DNA from 3 places in the Bradyrhizobium sp. SZCCHNRI1029 genome. Region 2 is predicted to be linked to each of the others. Evidence: predicted binding sites of a transcription regulator. Region 2 holds the regulator's gene; each other region holds the start of a gene.
What was found. The regulator PhoB, encoded in region 2, activates phosphate uptake and scavenging genes when phosphate is short. The targets are predictions, from matches to a motif close to TGTCATNNANCTGTCAT.
Positions count from the first base shown of each region.

Region 1: a site for PhoB is predicted at 3,590-3,606, ahead of QW861_RS27445 (DUF2794 domain-containing protein). Genes of this name have one in related genera too.
Region 3: a site for PhoB is predicted at 3,518-3,534, ahead of QW861_RS09140 (YbhN family protein). Genes of this name have one in related genera too.

Region 1 covers NZ_JAUEUK010000011.1:96,884-102,481, reverse strand. Annotated here, with positions in the region: gene acnA (aconitate hydratase AcnA) at 1-2,224, shown strand, start outside; gene QW861_RS27450 (DUF1223 domain-containing protein) at 2,413-3,195, shown strand; gene QW861_RS27445 (DUF2794 domain-containing protein) at 3,618-3,983, shown strand; gene QW861_RS27440 (GNAT family N-acetyltransferase) at 4,029-4,556, opposite strand; gene QW861_RS27435 (Bax inhibitor-1/YccA family protein) at 4,714-5,505, opposite strand.
Region 2 covers NZ_JAUEUK010000002.1:64,576-70,173, forward strand. Annotated here, with positions in the region: gene pstC (phosphate ABC transporter permease subunit PstC) at 1-145, shown strand, start outside; gene pstA (phosphate ABC transporter permease PstA) at 149-1,030, shown strand; gene pstB (phosphate ABC transporter ATP-binding protein PstB) at 1,027-1,848, shown strand; gene phoU (phosphate signaling complex protein PhoU) at 1,879-2,595, shown strand; gene phoB (phosphate regulon transcriptional regulator PhoB) at 2,612-3,319, shown strand; gene QW861_RS05955 (trypsin-like serine protease) at 3,466-4,782, shown strand; gene QW861_RS05960 (HoxN/HupN/NixA family nickel/cobalt transporter) at 4,959-5,598, shown strand, end outside.
Region 3 covers NZ_JAUEUK010000002.1:743,582-749,179, forward strand. Annotated here, with positions in the region: gene QW861_RS09130 (DUF3551 domain-containing protein) at 1-18, shown strand, start outside; gene QW861_RS09135 (hypothetical protein) at 222-2,168, opposite strand; gene QW861_RS09140 (YbhN family protein) at 2,272-3,363, opposite strand; gene QW861_RS09145 (ferritin-like domain-containing protein) at 3,735-4,241, shown strand; gene QW861_RS09150 (hypothetical protein) at 4,318-4,752, opposite strand; gene QW861_RS09155 (hypothetical protein) at 4,801-5,391, shown strand; gene QW861_RS09160 (YdcF family protein) at 5,481-5,598, shown strand, end outside.

The DNA of each region.
Region 1 (5,598 bases), on a different contig from region 2:
GGCGTTCTCGAACTTCTCCGTCGTGCCGCCCGGCACCGGCATCTGCCACCAGGTCAACCTCGAATACCTGGCGCAGACGGTCTGGACCAAGAAGGAGAAGATGACGGTCGGCCGCACCAAGGGCACCTTCGAGGTCGCCTATCCGGATTCGCTGGTCGGCACTGACTCCCACACCACCATGGTCAATGGTCTCGCCGTGCTCGGCTGGGGCGTTGGCGGCATCGAGGCCGAGGCCTGCATGCTCGGCCAGCCGCTGTCGATGCTGCTGCCCGACGTCGTCGGCTTCAAGCTGACCGGCGCGCTGAAGGAAGGCGTGACCGCGACCGACCTGGTGCTGACCGTCACCCAGATGCTGCGCAAGCTCGGCGTGGTCGGCAAGTTCGTCGAGTTCTTCGGCCCCGGCCTCGACCATCTCTCGGTCGCCGACAAGTCGACCATCGCCAACATGGCCCCCGAGTATGGCGCGACCTGCGGCTTCTTCCCGGTCGACGCCGCCACCATCGACTATCTCAAGACCTCAGGCCGCAAGGCCCCGCGCGTTGCGCTGGTCGAGGCCTATGCCAAGGCGCAGGGCCTGTTCCGCACCGCCAAGTCGCCCGATCCGGTGTTCACGCAGACGCTGACCCTCGATCTCGCCGACGTCGTGCCGTCAATGGCCGGTCCGAAGCGTCCCGAGGGCCGCATCGCGCTCCCCGCAGTGGCCGAAGGCTTCGCGACTGCGCTGGCCGGCGAGTACAAGAAGCCGGATGCCGCTGCGCAGCGCTTCCCGGTCGAGGGCAAGGACTTCGACATCGGCCATGGCGACGTCGTCATCGCCGCCATCACCTCCTGCACCAACACCTCCAACCCGAGCGTGCTGATCGGCGCCGGCCTGCTGGCCCGCAACGCCGCCGCCAAGGGCCTCAAGGCCAAGCCGTGGGTGAAGACCTCCCTCGCTCCCGGCAGTCAGGTGGTTGCCGAATACCTTGCCAACTCGGGCCTGCAGAAGGACCTCGACAAGGTCGGCTTCAACCTCGTCGGATTCGGCTGCACCACCTGCATCGGCAATTCCGGCCCGCTGCCGGAGGAGATCTCGAAGTCGATCAACGACAACGGCGTGGTCGCGGCGGCCGTGCTGTCGGGTAACCGCAACTTCGAAGGCCGCGTCTCGCCGGACGTGCAGGCCAACTATCTGGCCTCGCCGCCGCTGGTCGTGGCCTATGCGCTGGCCGGCACCGTGACCAAGGATCTTTCGGTCGAGCCGATCGGCATCGGCAAGGACAAGAAGCCGGTCTACCTGAAGGACATCTGGCCGACGACCAAGGAGGTCAACGACTTCGTCAAGAAGTTCGTCAAGGCGTCGATCTTCAAGAAGCGCTACGCCGACGTGTTCAAGGGCGACACCAACTGGCGCAAGATCAAGACGGTCGAGAGCGAGACCTATCGCTGGAACATGTCGTCGACCTACGTGCAGAACCCGCCGTATTTCGAGGGCATGAAGAAGGAGCCCGAGCCGATCAAGGACATCGTCGAGGCTCGCGTGCTGGCGCTGTTCGGCGACAAGATCACGACCGACCACATCTCGCCGGCCGGTTCGATCAAGCTGACCTCGCCCGCCGGCAAGTTCCTCAGCGAGCACCAGGTCCGCCCGGCTGACTTCAACCAGTACGGCACGCGCCGCGGCAATCACGAGATCATGATGCGCGGCACCTTCGCCAACATCCGCATCAAGAACTTCATGCTCAAGGGTGCCGACGGCAACATTCCCGAGGGCGGCCTGACCAAGCACTGGCCCGACGGCGAGCAGATGTCGATCTACGACGCCGCGATGAAGTATCAGGAAGAGGGCGTGCCGCTGGTGGTGTTCGCCGGCGCCGAATACGGCAACGGTTCGTCGCGCGACTGGGCCGCCAAAGGTACCCGGCTGCTGGGCGTCCGTGCCGTGATCTGCCAGAGCTTCGAGCGCATCCATCGCTCCAATCTGGTGGGTATGGGCGTGCTGCCGCTCACCTTCCAGGAAGGCACGTCCTGGTCCTCGCTCGGCCTCAAGGGCGACGAGAAGGTTACCATCAAGGGCCTGCAAGGCGACCTGAAGCCGCGCCAAACCCTGACCGCCGAGATCGTCTCGGCCGACGGTGCGGCGCAGCAGGTGCCGCTGCTCTGCCGGATCGATACGCTCGACGAGCTCGACTACTACCGCAACGGCGGCATCCTGCACTACGTGTTGCGCAAGCTCGCCGCTTAACCAAGGCGCGATGCGACAGTTTGGCTCACTCTGAAGTGAGTAGCGGGTGATGAAGGAGGCGGCCTATGACAAAGGCCGCCTCTTTTGCATTTTCGGTTTGTTAACTACGAGGACGGCATCGCGGATGCAGTGATGCACAGGGCGCAGCGGACGGTGGTCCAGACGGGACAGTGGCGATGAGTGGACAGATGTCGTGGTGGTCGCGCGCAGCGCTGAGTGTCTGTGCGGTCATCGCTTTCGTCCGGCCAGCTGCGTCCGATCCCCGTGCGGTGATCGAACTCTTCACCTCGCAAGGCTGTTCGTCCTGCCCGCCGGCTGACAAGATCCTCGGCGAGCTCGCCAGAGATCCTTCGGTCATCGCGCTGTCGCTGCCGATCGACTACTGGGACTATCTCGGCTGGAAGGACACGCTGGCCGACTCCCGCTTCACGGCCCGGCAGCGGGCCTATTCTCGTGCGCGCGGCGACCGCGAGGTCTATACGCCGCAGGCGGTGGTCAACGGCTCCGTGCATGTGATCGGCAGCGACCGCGAGGCGATCGAGGGTGCCATCGAGGAGACCGTCCAGGGTGGCAGCGTGATGTCGGTGCCGGTGAGGCTGTCGGTCGACGGCCAGGACCTTACTGTCTCCGTGGCCGCGGCCAACGACCAGATGCCGCGCAAGCACGGCGAGGTCTGGGTCTGCTCGATCTCGCGGGTGGTCCCGATCTCGGTCGGCCGCGGCGAGAACAGCGGCCGTGACCTGACCTATTACAACGTCGTTCGCGGTCTTCAGAAGCTGGGTGACTGGAACGGGTCGCCGGTCAGATGGAGCGTGCCGCTGGAGAAGATCGCCCGCGAGGGCGTCGATGGCACCGTCGTCTATGTGCAGGACGGCAGTCGCGACCGCCCTGGGCCGATGCTCGGGGCCGCCTTTTCCGAGTTGCCGTTGGGCGGACGGGCTTCAGCAACGGCGCGCGGTCCCGAGCGCTGATCTCTTCCGTCGTCCTGATCTTCGTTTTCGCTGACCTGCGTTGGGCGCGTCACGTCCGTGCGACGGCGCGTCGCGATGATCTTACGTGCAGCTCACGCCAGAAAAGCAAAAGGACCAACTTGCGTTGGCCCTTTGCCTTACTTGTGAATAGACCCGATCCTGACGACCCCGGGGGGCTGGGGGCTGAGGAATCCGGAACCGAAAGGACCGGGCCAACGCACACGAATCTTATGCCGAAGGTCGGGGGCGGTCGGTGGGCGGAAAGACGGCGCGATTATGATTCTGCTAACGATCCCGTGACGCTTGCGTGTTCGCGGAACCGACGGCCTCGCAGGCTCGGTCGAACTTCAACAACGAAAACGGCCCCTTGCGGCTTCTGCCGGATGGCGCGATCATGTCACACGGATGACAGGAGGACGCCAATGAACCTCACGCCGGAGGACGCCGACCCCAGCGAGAACCGCGCGGCGGCGCGCAGTGCGGCCGCAGCGCCGAGCCGGGTGACGTTCGACCGCCTGGAGCTGAACCGCATCCTGAACCTCTACGGCCGCATGGTCGCCGACGGTGAGTGGCGCGACTATTCGATCGACTTCCTGCGTGACCGGGCCGTCTTCTCCGTGTTTCGCCGGGCGTCCGAGGTGCCGATCTACCGCATCGAGAAGGATCCGCGTCTCGCACGCAAACAGGGCATGTACAGCGTGATCTCGGCCACCGGGCTGATCCTGCGCCGCGGCCACGAGCTCGAGCGCGTGCTGCTGGTGATCGCGCCGAAACCAGCCCTGGTCTGATCCCACGCGCTCCGGCTTGATCATGACATTCCGACTGGCGTTGCCTTACGCCGGGGCGTCGCTGCTCCCGGCCCCGAGCGGGCGCTGCATCATCACAGTATCGAGCCAGCGGCCGAATTTCAGGCCGACGCTCGGGTGGGTGCCGATCATCTGGAAGCCGCAGGCGGTATGCAGCCCGACCGAGCCGGAATTGGCGGAGTCGCCGATGACGGCGATCATCTGGCGAAAGCCTCCCTCCTCACAGGCGTCGATCAGCCGCCGCATCAGGCGCATCCCGATGCCGCGACGCTGGCTGGCCGGAGCGAGATAGACCGAGTTCTCCACCGTGAAGCGATAGGCAGGGCGGGGCCGGTAGGGCCCGGCATAGGCATAGCCCACCACCTCTCCGTCCAGCAGGGCAGCGAAATAGGGGAAGCCGCCGTCGCGGAGCGCCCGGAAGCGGCGCGTCATCTCCGCCAGATCCGGAGGGTCGAGCTCGAAGGTGGCCGTGCCCTCGCGGACGGCTTGGCCGTAGATGGCGGTGATGGCGGGAAGGTCGGCCTCCTGGGTGGGCCGGATTTCAATGTCGGACATGGGGGGAAGCATACCCGGGCGGACGCGGCGATCAATCCGGCCTCGCGGCATGGCTGCCGCTGCGGCTTTGCGCCGGTCGCAATCGGGGTTTGTGCAAACGAAAAGCCCCGGCGGTGAGGCCGGGGCTTCGAAGGTCGCTCGTTCGAGCGGTTGGATATCAGTCGCGCTGTCCGAGCAACTGCAGCAGCAGCGTGAACAGGTTGATGAAGTTCAAGTACAGCGACAGGGCGCCGGTGATTGCCGCGCGCTCCGCGATGTCGCCGCCCGCGGAAGCGTAGCCGTAGATGTACTCGTTCTTCAGACGCTGCGTGTCCCAGGCGGTCAGGCCGGCGAACACGAACACGCCGATCACCGAGACGATGAACTGCAGCATCGAGCTCGCCAGGAACAGGTTCACGAGGCTCGCCAGCACGATGCCGATCAGGCCCATGAACAGGAACGAGCCCATGCCCGTCATGTCACGCTTGGTCGTGTAGCCGTAGAGGCTCAGCGCGCCGAACGTCGCCGCGGTGATGAAGAACACCCGCACGATCGAGGTGTGGGTGTACACCAGGAAGATCGACGACAGCGAGATGCCCATCAAGGCCGAGAACACCCAGAACAGGATCTGTGCGGTCGACGGCGCCAAGCGGTTGATGCCGGCCGAGATCGCGAACACCATGACCAGGGGGGCCAGGATGAACAGCCACTTCAGCGGGCTCACGAACATCGCGTAGCCGAACTGCGTCAGATAGGCGTTACCGAACTTGAACACGCCGGCCGCCGGATCGCCGGTCACCGACGCCATGTAGACGCCCAGTGCCGCAAGGCCGGTGATGGCCAGGCCGATGCTCATGTAATTGTAGATGCGCAGCATGTAGGCGCGCAGACCGGCGTCGACGGTCGCGGCATCGGCGCGCCCGGCCACCCGGCCAAAGGGTGAAGCATAGTTGCGGTCTAGGTCCGACATGGTCGATTCCCGTTGGTTGCCCGGCAGCCCGGTCCTGACAGGACCGTTGGCCGGTTCTCGAAAAACCCTATCTCATACCCACTGCTGCAGATA
Region 2 (5,598 bases):
CATCGCCTCCGAATTCCAGGAGAGCGACGGGCTGCACCAGTCGAGCCTGATCCTGCTCGGCCTGCTGCTGTTCGTGCTCACGTTCTTCGTGCTGGCGAGCGCGCGGCTGATGCTCATGCGGCTCGAAGCCAAGGCGGGAAAATAAGCCATGTCCAGCGCTGACACGCTTACACTCGATGCGCCGGTCAATCCGATCTATGCGCGCCGGCGCCGCAGAGACATCGTGATCCGCGGCCTCTGCGTTGCTGCCGCGATGTTCGGCGTCACCTGGCTGGCGCTGATCCTGTTCACGCTGTTCTATAACGGACTCGCCGGCCTCAGCCTGCAGGTTTTTGCCGCCGACACGCCACCGCCCGGCTCCAGCGAAGGCGGCCTGCGCAACGCCATCGTCGGCTCCTTGATCATGACGATCATCGGCGTCGGCATCGGCGCGCCGCTCGGCCTGTTCGCCGGCACCTATCTCGCCGAATACGGCCGCAACGACCGCCTGACCTCGGTGATCCGCTTCATCAACGACATCCTGCTGTCGGCGCCCTCGATCATCATCGGCCTGTTCATCTATGGTGCGGTCGTGGTGCCGATGGGCGGCTTCTCGGCACTCGCGGGTTCCCTTGCATTGGCGGTCATCGTGATCCCGGTGGTGCTGCGCACCACCGAGGACATGCTGCTGCTCGTGCCCAACCCGCTGCGCGAGGCGGCGTCTGCGCTCGGCCTGCCGCGCTCGCTGGTGATCCGCCGCATCGCCTATCGGGCGGCGCGCTCGGGCCTCATCACCGGCGTGCTGCTGGCGACCGCCCGCGTCGCCGGCGAGACCGCGCCTCTGCTGTTCACCGCGCTGTCGAACCAGTTCTGGAGCCTCAACCTTTCCAAGACGATGGCGAACCTGCCCGTCACCATCAACAATTTCGTCCAGAGCCCTTATGCCTACTGGAAACAACTGGCCTGGAGCGGAGCCCTTCTCATCACTCTGGCCGTGCTCGCCCTGAACATCGGTGCACGCATTCTCGGCGCCGAGAGGAACACCAAATGACCGAACTGTCCGTCTCCGTCAGTCAGCCCAATCACGCTCTTCACGGCAAGGCGCTTCCGGATGCGCCGGCCAAGGTGACCGCGCGCAACCTCAACTTCTACTACGGCGACCATCATGCGCTGAAGAACATCAACCTGTCGCTGGGCACCAACCGCGTCACCGCGTTCATCGGCCCGTCCGGCTGCGGCAAGTCCACGCTGCTGCGCATCTTCAACCGGATGTACGATCTCTATCCGGGGCAGCGGGCGACCGGGCAGCTGATGCTCGACAACACCAACATCCTCGATCCCAAGCTCGATCTGAACCTGCTGCGTGCCCGGGTCGGCATGGTGTTCCAGAAGCCGACGCCGTTCCCGATGACGATCTACGAGAACATCGCCTTCGGCATCCGCCTCTATGAGAAGATCTCCAAGTCGGAGATGGACGACCGGGTCGAGAAGGCGCTGCGCGGCGGCGCGTTGTGGAACGAGGTCAAGGACAAGCTCAACGCCTCGGGCCTGTCGCTGTCCGGCGGCCAGCAGCAGCGGCTGTGCATCGCGCGTACCGTGGCGGTCCGGCCGGAGGTGATCCTGTTCGACGAGCCGTGCTCGGCGCTCGATCCGATCTCGACCGCCAAGGTCGAGGAGCTGATCCAGGAACTCGCCGAAAACTATACGATCGCCATCGTGACGCATAACATGCAGCAGGCGGCGCGCGTCTCCGACAAGACCGCCTTCATGTATCTCGGCGAGCTGATCGAGTTCGACGACACCAGCAAGATCTTCACCTCGCCGAGCGATCGGCGGACCCAGGATTACATCACCGGCCGGTTCGGCTGACGCCGACGACATTGTCTTCAGGAGATCATCATGGCCAGTGAACATACCGCCAAGGCGTTCGACAGCGATCTGCAGGACCTCACCCGTCTGGTATCGGAGATGGGCGGCCTCGCCGAGCGGCTGATCGTCGATTCCGTCGATGCGCTGGTGCGACGCGACATCGCGCTCGGCCAGAAGGTGGTCGCCACCGACGCCGAGGTCGACAAGCTGCAGCGCATCATCGAGGAGCGCGCCGTTCTCACCATCGCCCGGCGACAGCCGATGGCGGTCGACCTGCGCGAGATCGTCGGCGCGATGCGCGTGGCGACCGATCTGGAGCGCATCGGCGACCTCGCCAAGAACATCGGCAAGCGCGTCGCGGCGCTGGAGAGCGACTTCCATCCGCTGAAGCTGATCCGCGGGCTCGAGCACATGACCGATCTCGTGCAGTCGCAGGTCAAGACGGTGCTGGACGCCTATGCCGCGCACGATTTGCCGGCGGCGATGACGGTGTGGAAGGGCGATGAGGAAGTCGATGCCATCTGCACCTCGCTGTTTCGCGAGCTCCTGACCTACATGATGGAGGATCCGCGCAACATCTCGTTCTGCATCCACCTGATGTTCTGCGCCAAGAATATCGAGCGCATCGGCGATCACGCGACCAACATCGCCGAGACGGTGTTCTATATGATCGAAGGCCAGCAGATCATGGACAAGCGCCCGAAGGGCGACATGACGAGCTTCGCATCGACGATCCCCGGCAACTGAGAGAGACGGTTCAGACATGGGCGCCCGAATTCTGGTGGTGGAGGACGAGGAGGCGCTGACGACGCTGCTGCGCTACAACCTCGAGGCCGAAGGCTACGAGGTCGAGACAGTGGCGCGCGGCGACGAAGCCGACACGCGCCTGAAGGAGCGTGTTCCCGATCTCGTCGTGCTCGACTGGATGCTGCCGGGCCTGTCCGGCATCGAGCTGTGCCGCCGCCTGCGGGCGCGGACCGAGACCCGGCAGTTGCCGATCATCATGCTCACCGCACGCGGCGAGGAGAGCGAGCGCGTGCGCGGCCTCGCGACCGGCGCCGACGACTACATCGTCAAGCCGTTCTCGGTGCCGGAGCTTCTGGCGCGGGTGAAAGGCCTGCTGCGGCGGGCGAGTCCGGAGCGGCTGGCGACCGTGCTGTCCTATGGCGACATCGAGCTCGACCGCGAGAAGCGCCGCGTGGCGCGCTCTGGTAGGCCGATCGATCTCGGCCCGACCGAATACCGCCTGCTCGAGTTCTTCCTGGAGCATCCCGGCCGCGTGTTCAGCCGCGAGCAGCTGCTCGACAGTGTCTGGGGCCGCGACATCTACATCGACGAGCGCACCGTCGACGTCCATATCGGCCGCCTGCGCAAGCTGCTCAATCCCGGCCGCGAGCAGGACCCGATCCGCACCGTGCGCGGCGCCGGTTATGCGCTCGATGATCGCTTCGCCAAGAGCGAGCAGGTGTAAGGGGCGATCCGGCGTGAGGACGCAGCAGGTGTGAGACGCGAGGCGGCCCGATTGAGGAGATCGCGGTCCGCTTTCCGCCACGCCGCCGCCGTCTTGATCGTGTCTGCTTCGTGGCCGTCACGATGTTTCGGTCCCAGCGGACGCCCTTGATCAAGACCATCATCATATCTCTTGCCGTGCTGCTCGGCGGCGCGGCGGGCGCCACGGCCGCCGAGCTCGAAGACGCGGTCGCGGCGGCAGGCAACGGGCAGCATGCGGCGGCGATGCGACGGCTGCTGCCGCTGGCCGCCAAGGGCGATGCGCGGGCGCAGTTCGACGTCGGCTTCATGCACGCCTTCGGCTGGGGCCAACCGCGCAACCCCGCCGAGGCGCTGGCGTGGTACCGCAAGGCCGCCGATCAGGGGCTCGCCGTCGCGCAACACTATCTCGGCATCGCCTACGTCAACGGCGAAGGTGTTGCGAGCAATTACGGCGAAGCCGGCCGCTGGTTCAGCCGCGCCGCGGCGCAGGGCTTCGCCCAGTCGCAATACATGCTCGGCCTGATGCTGCTCGACGGCCGCGGTGTGAAACAGGACGTCGTGCAGGGCTATGCCTGGCTGGTGATGGCGGGCCGTAGCGGCGTGCGATCGGCCGGCCGCGACGTGCAGCGGGTCAAGTTGACCGAGCCGCAGCGCGTCCAGGCTCAGACTGCCATTGCGGCCTGGCGGCCGAAGCCGGAATCGGCGGAGGCCGGCATCGCCGCTCCGCGTCCGGAGCAACTGCTCGGGCTCGACCGTCACATCGGCGAGGTCGTCGATCCCACCTCGTGGCCGGCGTCGTCGATCGGCGTCGTCACCGTCGCGCAATACTCGACCGGCGGCTGGTGCACCGGCACGCTGGTCGCGCCGCGCGTCGTGCTCACCGCGGCGCATTGCGTGTTCAACGGCGTGGCGCAGGTCAGCCCCGGCAACGTCCGCTTCCTGGCCGGCATGAACAGGGGCACGCCGGCGGCATCGTCGGTCGCCGACAAGCTGATCGTGGCGCCCGATTTCGTCCCGACCCGGCACGACAGGTGGTCGCTCGACCGCTCGCCCGCCGATTGGGCATTGATCGTGCTGAAGGACGCGCTGCCGTCGAAGCCGGTCGCGGTCAAGGCGCTGACGCGCGAGGAATTGCAGGCTGCGACCTCGGCCGGAACCATCTCCGAGATCGGCTACGGCCAGGAGCGGCGCTATTCGCCGACCGGCCAGCGCAATTGCAGCGCCGGCATGACCAAGGACGGGATGCTGCTGACGGTGCATTGCCTCGCCAATTTCGGCTATTCGGGCTCCCCCATCATGGCCGAAGTCGGCGGACAGCCGGCCGTGGTCGGCATCTTCTCGGCGTTCCACGAGGAGACCCGGCTGATGTTCGCAGCCCCCGCGAGCCAGTTCGAGGCGGTCGTGCGGCGCGAGATCACGGCACAGAGTGCCTCGATGCGGTGAGCGAAGGAGGGGCGAGAGAAGAAGATGTCCCGCCGCTGGTCATGAACTGTGCGTGACTGGATAGCGGGTTGCCAAGCGAGAGGGCAATCCGGGAAGGGCCGCCCACGTTTTCCTGCAGCTTTTGCCTGCAGCGGGGGGCTTTACCGAACTGGCCTGGCTCTTGCTATAGTCCGAGTATGACGATTGTTCAAATTGATCATCCTCGTGCCCCTCGGCTGCTGTGGTGGCGATCGCAGCCCGGCCGCAACGTTGCGCTCGTCGGCGGGCTGGTCGCCGCCAACGCGCTCGCCTGGGCCTGGGCGTTCGCGCTCTACGCCGACCGGCCCGCCATCGTCGGCACCGCGATGCTGGCCTGGCTGCTCGGACTGCGCCATGCGGTCGATGCGGATCACATCGCGGCGATCGACAACGTCGTGCGGAAGCTGGTGCAGGACGGTAGCGCCCCGCGCGCCGCCGGCCTGTATTTTGCGCTCGGCCATTCCAGCGTCGTCGTCATCGCCACCATCGTCGTGAGCCTCATCGCCGGCGCCGACCTCCTGGATGAAGAGAGCGCGATCAGGGCGATCGGCGGCGTCATCGGCACGTCGGTGTCGGCCGGCTTCCTGCTGCTGATCGCGTTGGCGAACCTCATTCTGTTCGTGAACCTCTGGCGCCGCGCCGCACAGCCGCAGTCCGAGATGGAAACCGCCGGAAGCTCCGGACGGGGCATCCTCATCCGCCTGCTGCGCCCGGTGCTCCGCCTGGTGGGACGCGCCTGGCACATGTATCCGCTCGGTTTCCTGTTCGGTCTCGGCTTCGACACTGCGAGCGAGATCG
Region 3 (5,598 bases), 680 kb from region 2:
CGTCGATTTGCGCGCTGAGCGTTGGGACGGCGAGGCCGACACGTTCTTCCAAGGCGGCCCGGCTCTCCATCCGCTCCCAACTCACCATGAGGTCCGCGATCTCGCCGCCCCGCAGCCCTTGTTCCTGAGCGCCCGCTCACGGAGGGGCGTCCCGAAAGACGGTGAGCGGAGCGGAGCGCTTCAGGCCGTTCTTCCTCTGCGATCCCTACCCGAATGGCCGACTACTGCCTCACCACGCCCGCCGGCGGCAGCGGCTGGCTGGTGACGTTGGGCTCGGCCGCATCGAGGTTGAGCACTTGCGCCGCGGCCGGAAAGGCGGCGTCGGCCATCACGGCATGGCCCTCCGCCGTCGGATGCACGGCGCCGCCATAGACCGCGGATAGCACGCCCCAGCTCGCATCGTGGATGTCGGACGGCTGCATCGCCGCCGGCAGCCCTTGCGGATAGGTCATCGCCGAGAAGTAGCTGTCGTTGGCATCGCGGATCCAGCGCGCGCGCGGCAGATAGGGACGATACTCGCTGGCGCCGCGGCCGCACAGCAGCGGCTCGTTGGCGGCGCTGACGATGTTCGGATCGAAGCTGGCGCCGTCGGCCGAAAAGCATTCGCGGTCGAACGGCGGATCCTGCGTCGAGCGGGCGCAGAAGCCGTGATCGGCAAACGCGGCCTGATGCGCATCGACGAAGGTCATGCGGTCGGCCTGCGGATCGCGGCACAGGACTCCCGCGGTACATTGCGCCAGTCCGCGCAGTGACGGCAGGAACTCGTTCTCGACGAAGCCCGCGACCTTGGCGAGCCGCTGCGGATTGGCATTGAACGATGGGTGGACCTCGAAACCGGCCGGACCACCCGGGCAGGGCGTGCCGGGGCCGCTCAGTGCCGGGTTGCCGTAGGAGGTGTAGATGACGTGCGAGAGGTCGCCGACCAGCGGCTTCAGCGCCTCGCGCAGCTTGGCAAAACCCTGCGGCAGGTCGCGTGCCAGCTCGCTGCGCGATTCCTCCACCGAGCCGATCACGCCTGAGCGCTTGAACAGCGTGCGTTCGGTCGGCGTATCGACGATGACGTCGGCGACGAGACCGGAGAAGTTGATGTCGTTGGCGCCGATCGACAGCAGAATCAGATCGAGCTTGCGGTCCGGCTGGCGACGCTTGGCCGCGGTCAGCGCCTCGCGCAGCTCGCCGAGCTGGCCGTTGACGCTGCCGGCGCAGGTGGTCGCGGCGCGGCCCGGCGTGCATTCGCGTGCGCGCTGGCTGCCGAACAGGCCATCGGCGATGGTGGCGCCCGTGCAGGCGAGCGGCAGGTAGGTGACCGCGACATGAGGATAGCGCACCGCGAGCGCCAGCGCCGTGCGGGTCTGGTAGCTGTAGAGCGAGCGGTGGCAGGCGGCGTTGAGCCAGACCGCGCTGTGCTTCTGCCAGTTCTGCAGCGTGTCCGGCGCCTCGCAGGCGCGGCCGCCTTTGAAGCCGGCCCGGCTCGGCCGATAATATTGCGCCGTCGGACCGCCGAGATAGGAGCGGAAGCAGAAGCCGTCGTCGGCGAGCGCGATCGGGCGGTCCGGGTTGCCCTCGCCGGAGGCGATGCTGTCGCCGAGGCCGGCGATCAGGACGTCGCGGACCTGGATTCCGGTCGACACCTGCTGCGTGCCTTCCGGGCTGGCGACATCGACGGATGCGACGGTCTGGCGGCCGTAGCGGACGCGCAGGTTGACCGGTTCGGCGCAGTCGAATGTCGAGGTCTGCGGCCCGTCGCCGTCGTCGAACGACCACGCGCAGGTGGCGCCGACCGGGACCGGGCCGGTCAGGCGCACGGTGATCGGATGGTCGATCGGCGTGAGATAGCTTTCCTTGACGTTGTCGCGCGTGCACGGCTCGTTGATGCGGCCGGCGAGGTCGATGCAGAGCCGGTTGACGACGTTCCGGGCCCAGCCGCGGCCGTCGCTCTGCACCGCCAACGCCTGCTCGGCGGCGAGAATGGAGCGGTCGCGCGTGCTCTCGGTATGCAGCAGGAAGTCGCGCTCCTCCCGGAAGAGACGGAAGCGGTTGCGCACCTCCCAGCTGATCTGCAGCGGCGCTGCGCCGAACTGCGCGGCCGCCTCGGTGGCGGCGAGAGGGGCGAGCAGGCCGGCCAGGACGCAGGCGGCGAGCAGCGGACGAAGGGGCATTCGGGTCATGCGCAAGGATTCACGTCAGGGATGGGGCGGAAATAAGAGGATCGCACGCGAGTTCAACCGGTCGAGGGTCGAACCGTCGCGTCATCCGCGAGACGATTGCTGCTCAGCGCTGGGAGTGGCGCTTGATGCGCTGGGGAACCGCGGCGGGCGCCGTGGCCGCGGCGCGCTTGGCGGCGACCTCGTCCTCGCAGGCTGAGTTCAGCCGGCGCCGCTCCTGCCACGGCTTCACGACGTTCAGCCAGAGTTCCCTGATGCCCATGATGGAGATCGCCGTCGCGAACGGGATCACGAAATACAGCACGCGGAAAACGAGCAGGGTGGCCAGCAACTGCTCGCGCCCGAACTGCGGCAGCGCCACGAGCATCGCGGCATCGAACACGCCGATGCTGCCGGGCGCGTGGCTGGCGAAGCCGAGCAGGGTGGCGAGGATGAACACCACCGACAGCGACAGGAAATCGATCGGCGGAGCGGCGGGGACGAGGAGGTACATCGCCAGCGCGCAGAAGCCGAGGTCGACCACTCCGATCAGGATCTGCACGAGCGTGAGCTGCGCCGAGGGCAGCACCACCTTCCAGCCGTTCTGGCCGAGCTGGCGCCGGTTCTTGCCGGCGGTCAGCCAGCCGAGATAGGCGAAGATCGCCCCCAGGATGCCGATCGCGATCAACTGGTTCACCGCCGGGGGCAACTGGTCCATCGCGGTGGCGGCGGCCGGATGCAAGGTCATACCGATGCCGAGTACGAACAGATTGCCGAGCCAGAAGGTCAGGCCTGACAGGAAGCAGATCTTGGCGACGTCGATCGCGGACAGGCCGTAGTCGGAGTAGATCCGAAACCGGATGGCGCCGCCGGTGAACACGGTGGCGCCGATGTTGTGGCCGATCGAATAGCTGGTGAAGGCGCTCATCGCCGCGATGCGATAGGGCACGTGTTTCTTGCCAATCGTTCGCAGTGCAAAATAGTCATAGAAGGTCAGCGTGCAGAACGCGCCGACCACACACAAGGCCGCGAGGGCGATGTGACCGGGCGGGATTTCGGTGAGCGCGGTCAGGATGACGCCGGCATCGACGCCCTTCAGCGTGCGCACGAGTGTCGTGATCGCGAAGGCGATGATCGCAAGGCTCGCTGCAATCCCCAGCCGCTTCCAGCCGATCCATTTCTTGAAGCCACGCCCAAGCGTGGTCAGCAGGCGCTGCATTCATCCTCCCGGCGGGGCGGTACTAGATCTTGGAAAAGAGGCGAAACCATTGATCGATGGGGCGGGCAATTCGTGACAGCCTGTTCCTTATGCTAAAATGCGCGCCTTGTGCAGTCCTTGACACAGCTCAGCTCCGACCCATGCGGCGCGGGTCTGTCACACTCCGGTCACATAGCTGGCGGCCCGTCCGCCTCAATTCGGTCCAACTGGTCGCCCGCGCGGTTCACGAGAACCCTCGTCCCTGCGACCGGTTCGGCAGGGGCGGTACGCCGGAACAACCGCCGTAGCCGCCGGTTAGCGCACAGCGAACATGGCGACGATCGGTCAGGGGAGGGACCTGCCATGTTCCGAACCGAGAGGACGTGAAACAAATGGGACTGTTCACCAAGGACATCAAGACGATGAACGATCTGTTCGTTCATCAGCTGCAGGACATCTATTACGCCGAGAACCAGCTCGTCAAAGCGCTGCCGAAGATGGCGGACAAGGCGACGGATCAGAAGCTCAAGCAGGGCTTTCTGACCCATCTCGATGAGACGAAGACGCATGTGACGCGTCTCGAACAGGTGTTCAAGATGCACGGCATCGCGGCCAAGGCGGTCGACTGTCCGGCGATCGACGGCATCATCGAGGAGGCCGACGAGGTCGCCGGCGAGGTCGACGACAAGGCGGTGCTGGACGCAGCGCTGATCAACGCCGCCCAGGCGGCCGAGCACTACGAGATCACGCGCTATGGCAGCCTGATCGCCTGGGCCAAGCAGCTCGGCCGCAGCGACTGCGCCGCCGTGCTGCAGAAGACGCTCGACGAGGAGAAGGCGACCGACATGAAGCTGACCAAGCTCGCCGAGAGCGGCGTCAACCTGCGTGCTGCGAGCTGATCGCGTCACCAGAGCCGATGAGACAAAACGCCGCGCGGACATCCCGCGCGGCGTCGTCGCATCCGGATGCCACGCGTCAGCTCTTCCTCAGCGCGAAATTGGCGCCGCAGAACGCCATCAGGGCGCCGAGGCAGAGCGCGGCGAGGCCGGCCAGCACACCCGAGGCCGACGGCACCGGGCTCGGGCCGGAGATCGCCTGGCCGATGCCGGCCAGCATCAGCACGCCGACCACGACCAGGAAGTTGCGCATCCGCTGCGGGATCTCGCCCGATACCGCGCTGTGCATGATGTTGGCGATGAAATAGCCCGAGGAGAAGCCGACGGTGGCGATCAGCCACCAGGCGATCGCCGATCCCGCCGGCATGAAGGCGCCGCTCTCGGTCTGCCACAGGCCGCCGAGATCGAGCCCGTAGCGGGCGCCGAGCATGTGCACGGCCAGCGCCAGCAGCACGCCGGCGGCCATCGCCCCGGCCAGGATCAGGTGGCGCGGAAAATAGATCGTTTCGCTCATGCTCCGCTTGTAGGATAAGGCGCGCGCCACACGCAACAGGACCGATCCATTTCCGAGCGCACCACCACGGCCGGCGATGATGCGATCCGCTACGCCTACAAGGCGTCGCTGATCGGGGCCGCGCACCAGTTCGAGCTGACCGGGCAGGGGCTGTCGTGGCGGTTCGCCGGCCGGACCGGCCTGTGGCCGTACGCCGACATCGCCGCGATCCGGCTGTCCTACCGACCGGTGTCGATGCAGGCGAAGCGTTTTCGGGCCGACATCACCCATCGCGATGGCCGCCGCCTCAGCATCATCTCCGTCTCGTGGCAGACGGCGGCCCTGATGGCGCCGCAGAGCGAGGCCTACCGCGCCTTCATCGTCGGCCTGCATGCGCGGCTCGCCTTCAGCGGCAGCAACGCGCGGCTGACTGCGGGCCTCGGCCGCTTCACCTACGGCGCGGCGCTCGCCGCGATTGCGCTGCTAGCCGTGGCGATGGCCGGGCTTCTGGTGCGCGCGCTCGTCATCGCCGAATGGTCGGGCGCGTTGTTCCTGATCGGCTTCGCCGCGCTGTTCGCCTGGTATGTCGGCGGCTTCATCACCCGCAACAGGCCGCGCAGCTACACGTTCACGGAGATTCCGGCCGCGCTGCTGCCGTGATCACGCAACCTCATCGCCGGTCACCGAATGTGATCATGCAGATTTCGCGCACCATGCCAGAGTGAGCGAGTCGCCTTCGGAGTGGGACGATGCAGGATCGCGCGCTGCGCAGACCGGATGACGCCGAGATCGCCGCGGTCAACGCGCGGCATTTCGCCGATACGCCGCTGCGGCCGGCCGATCTCCTGTTCGTGTTCGGGACCCGCG